DNA from 2 places in the Dactylosporangium sp. NPDC048998 genome. Region 2 is predicted to be linked to the other one. Evidence: predicted binding sites of a transcription regulator. Region 2 holds the regulator's gene; the other holds the start of a gene.
What was found. Region 2 encodes HrcA, which represses chaperone genes, less so after heat shock. Its sites were predicted from a motif close to GGTTNGCACNCTCNNNNNGAGNGTGCNAACC; they were not measured.
Positions count from the first base shown of each region.

Region 1: groL (chaperonin GroEL) is a predicted target of HrcA. The motif match lies at 1,521-1,551, and genes of this name have one in related genera.

Region 1 is NZ_JBICTV010000002.1:598,168-600,365, forward strand. Features, by position in the region: gene groL (chaperonin GroEL) at 1-1,346, opposite strand, end outside; gene ACGFI8_RS06790 (cold-shock protein) at 1,801-2,004, opposite strand.
Region 2 is NZ_JBICTV010000009.1:180,521-182,718, forward strand. Features, by position in the region: gene ACGFI8_RS22580 (DUF4870 domain-containing protein) at 1-134, opposite strand, end outside; gene hrcA (heat-inducible transcriptional repressor HrcA) at 319-1,341, shown strand; gene dnaJ (molecular chaperone DnaJ) at 1,369-2,198, shown strand, end outside.

The DNA.
Region 1 (2,198 bases), on a different contig from region 2:
AGCGGGGCGTCGAGCGCGACGCGCACGATCTGCGCGCCGGTGGCCTCGTCGCCGACCAGGTCCAGCTTGTCGAACGCGGTCTTGCCGGCCTGCACCAGGGCCACGCCACCACCGGGGACGATGCCCTCCTCGACGGCCGCCTTCGCGTTGCGCACGGCGTCCTCGATGCGGTGCTTGCGCTCCTTGAGCTCGACCTCGGTGGCCGCACCGACCTTGATGACCGCGACGCCGCCGGCCAGCTTGGCCAGCCGCTCCTGCAGCTTCTCGCGGTCGTAGTCCGAGTCGCTCTTCTCGATCTCGGCGCGGATCTGCGAGACCCGGCCGTTGATCGCGTCAGCGTCGCCGGCGCCGTCGACGATGGTCGTCTCGTCCTTGGTCACGACCACCTTGCGAGCGCGGCCGAGCAGGGACAGGTCGGCGTTCTCCAGCTTGAGGCCGACGGTCTCGCTGATGACCTGACCGCCGGTCAGGATCGCGATGTCGGTCAGCATCGCCTTGCGGCGGTCACCGAAGCCGGGGGCCTTGACGGCGACCGACTTGAAGGTGCCACGGATCTTGTTCACCACGAGGGTCGCCAGGGCCTCGGCCTCGACGTCCTCGGAGATGATGGCGAGCGACTTGCCCGACTGCATGACCTTCTCCAGCACCGGGAGGAGGTCCTTCACCGCGGAGATCTTCGACTCGACGATCAGGATGTACGGGTCGTCGAGGACGGCCTCCATCCGGTCGGTGTCGGTCACGAAGTACGGCGAGATGTAACCCTTGTCGAAGCGCATGCCCTCGGTGAGCTCGAGCTCGAGGCCGAAGGTGTTGCTCTCCTCGACGGTGATGACGCCTTCCTTGCCGACCTTGTCCATCGCCTCGGCGATGATCTCGCCGACCGTGGAGTCGCCCGCGGAGATGGAGGCGGTGGAGGCGATCTGCTCCTTGGTCTCCACGTCCTTGGCCAGGTTGGCCAGCTCGTCGGCGACGGACGCGACCGCCGCCTCGATGCCGCGCTTCAGGGCCATCGGGTTCGCGCCCGCGGCGACGTTACGCAGGCCCTCGCGGACCAGCGCCTGCGCCAGCACGGTCGCCGTCGTCGTGCCGTCACCGGCGACGTCGTCGGTCTTCTTCGCGACTTCCTTGACCAGCTCAGCGCCGATCTTCTCGTACGGGTCCTCGAGCTCGATCTCCTTGGCGATGCTCACACCATCGTTGGTGATGGTGGGCGCGCCCCACTTCTTCTCGAGGACGACGTTGCGGCCCTTCGGGCCCAGCGTCACCTTGACGGCGTCGGCGAGGGTGTTCATACCCCGCTCAAGACCGCGGCGCGCCTCTTCGTCGAACGCGATAATCTTGGCCATTCGGCGTTGTCCTCCTGGACACTCACGATTCGCCTCGACCCACGTGGGGCCTGCGGCTCACCGCCTGCTTTCGCACCTTCGGGGACCCAGCGGGATCCTCGGCGGTCGGGCCGGATGAGCCCGCGACGACCAGCCTCGCGGCGGTTGCCCACCGGAGGACTGCACCGTCCCGACCATTGGCACTCACCTGTTGCGAGTGCCAAGTCCTTGTTTAGCACTCTGGCTGGTCGAGTGCAAGCAAACCCGGGGTGACGCACAAGGTGGCGCCCTGGCAAGATCAACTCGGCGACCGGGCCCGCCAAGGCCCCCAAAAGGGACGGCATTGGCGTAAATCACTCAAAGATCAAAAACCACACAATGAGCCCGCGTATCGCGCCAGAATTGCCGGAAAAAGACGCAGGGCACCGTTCCTCGTCAATGAGGACGGTGCCCGGCGGGGTGAATGCGGACTTGGTCAGGCGAGAAGGCGCACCTGCTCCGCCTGCGGGCCCTTCTGACCCTGCGCGATCTCGAACTCGACGCGTTGTCCGTCTTCCAGCGACTTGTAGCCGTCCATCTCAATCGCGGAGAAGTGGACGAACACGTCCTGCCCCCCGTCGACCGCGATGAAGCCATAGCCCTTCTCGCTGTTGAACCACTTGACTGTGCCCTGTGCCACGGTGCACTTCCTCTACTTCGGTCCTGCTGCGTCACTCGGCTGGCTGTGGGGACCAGCCCCTGGGCCTTCGACCACAGCCGCCGGTTCCGGGGGTGGCTCCGGCGAAGGAACGACGACCGAACCGCACGGTACACGAGGTAACCCGAGCCTCGACAGGCCCAAATCGGACAGCAAGGTCACGAATCATGCAGTTA
Region 2 (2,198 bases):
GGGGCGTAGGCGCCGCCGCCGCTGGACGGGGGCGGAGCGTAACCGCCGCCCGACACGGGCGGCTGGGGCGGGTACCCGGCGTTGGGGTCCGACGGCGAGCCGTATTCCCCCGGGGGGCGAGGTGGTTCACTCATGTGGGCCACGGTAGGTGCATCGATCAAGTGGCGCCAGCGACACGACATGACTTCTTTTGGACAACTTTTGCCCAGTCCAGCGCCCGTGCCGTCTATCGTGCGCCAAACGATCATCGCGTGCCCCCGCGCGACTGACGTAGACTGGCACTCACTAGTTGGGAGTGCCAGTCCTTGAGGAGGTGCCATGGCCCTTGACGAGCGGAAGCTTGAAGTGCTGCGCGCCATCGTCGAGGACTACGTCGCCACTCAGGAACCGGTAGGCAGCAAGGCCCTCGTCGAGCGGCACAACCTGCGGGTCTCCCCGGCAACGGTCCGTAACGACATGGCGGTGCTGGAGGAGGAGGGGTATATCAGGCAGCCGCACACCAGTGCGGGCCGGGTGCCCACCGACGCCGGCTACCGGCTGTTCGTCGACAAGCTCTCCCGGGTCAAGCCGCTCAGCCAGGCCGAGCGCCGGGCGATCGAGCGGTTCCTCATCGGCGCGGTCGATCTCGATGACGTGGTCCATCGCACCGTCCGGCTGCTCGCCCAGCTCACCCGGCAGGTCGCCGTGGTGCAGTATCCGAGCCTGTCGCGCGCGAGCGTGCGACATTTCGAGCTGGTGCCGATCTCCACCACGCGGATCATGGTCGTGATGATCGCCGAGACCGGCCGGGTGGAACAGCGCCTGGTCGACCTGCCCGGCCCGATCCTCGCCGACGACGTGACCGAGCTGCGCCGGATGATCAACGAGAAGCTGGTCGGCCAGCGGCTGGCCGAGACCCCGCCGCTGGTGCAGGCGCTCGTCGAGGAGGCGGCGCCCGGCCTGCGGCCGCCCATGACGGTCCTGTCGGCGGTCCTGCTGGAGACGCTGGTCGAGCGGGCCGAGGAGCGCATCGCGCTCGCCGGCACCGCCAACCTGGCCCGCGGCGGCCTGCTGGACTTCCAGGGCTCGCTGCGGCCGATCCTCGAGGCGCTCGAGGAGGAGGTCATCCTGCTCAAGCTCTTCGGCGAGGTCGAGCCCAGCATCACGCGGGTGCGCATCGGCGACGAGAACGAGATCGAGGACCTGCGCACCGCATCCATCGTGGCCACCGGATACGGACCCGGCTCGATGGTGGTCGGCGGGATGGGCGTGCTCGGCCCGACCCGCATGGACTATCCCGCAAACATCGCGACCGTGCGCGCCGTGGCACGCTACGTCGGCGACCTGCTGGCACAGAGTTGACATCTATCTCAGGGGCATAGGACTCACGTGGCGAAGGACTATTACGGGATTCTCGGCGTCAAGCGGGACTCCACGGCCGATGAGATCAAGCGGGCCTACCGTCGGTTGGCCCGCGAATTTCACCCGGACGTCAATCCCGATCCGGCGGCGCAGGAGAAGTTCAAGGAGATCAACGCCGCGTACGAGGTCCTCTCCGACCCGCGCAAGCGTGAGATGGTCGACCTGGGCGGCGACCCGCTCGCCCCCAACGGCGGCGGCGCCGGCGGCCCGGCCGGCGGCGCGTTCGTGGGCTTCCAGGACATCATGGACGCCTTCTTCGGCACCCAGTCCGCCCGCGGGCCGCGCCCGCGCGTGCGGCCCGGCGCCGACGCGATCCTGCGCCTCGACCTCGACCTGCACGAGACCGCGTTCGGCGTCGAGGCGCCGATCCAGGTCGACACCGCCGTCGTCTGCACCACCTGCCAGGGCGCCGGCACCGCGCCCGGCACCCACCCGCAGACCTGTGAGATCTGCCAGGGCCGCGGCGAGGTCCAGTCGGTCCAGCGCACCTTCCTCGGCCAGGTCGTCTCGGCCCGCCCGTGCTCGGCGTGCCAGGGCTTCGGCACGATCATCCCGCACCCGTGCGCGACCTGCGGCGGCGACGGCCGGGTCCGCACCCGCCGCTCGCTGACCGTGAAGATCCCCTCCGGCGTCGAGGACGGCATGCGCATCCGCCTCGCCCAGCAGGGCGAGGTCGGCCCCGGCGGCGGCCCGCCTGGCGACCTCTACGTCGAGATCCACGAGCGCCCGCACGACGTGTACTCCCGCAAGGACGACGACCTGCACTGCCGCGTCACCGTCCCGATGACCGCCGCGGC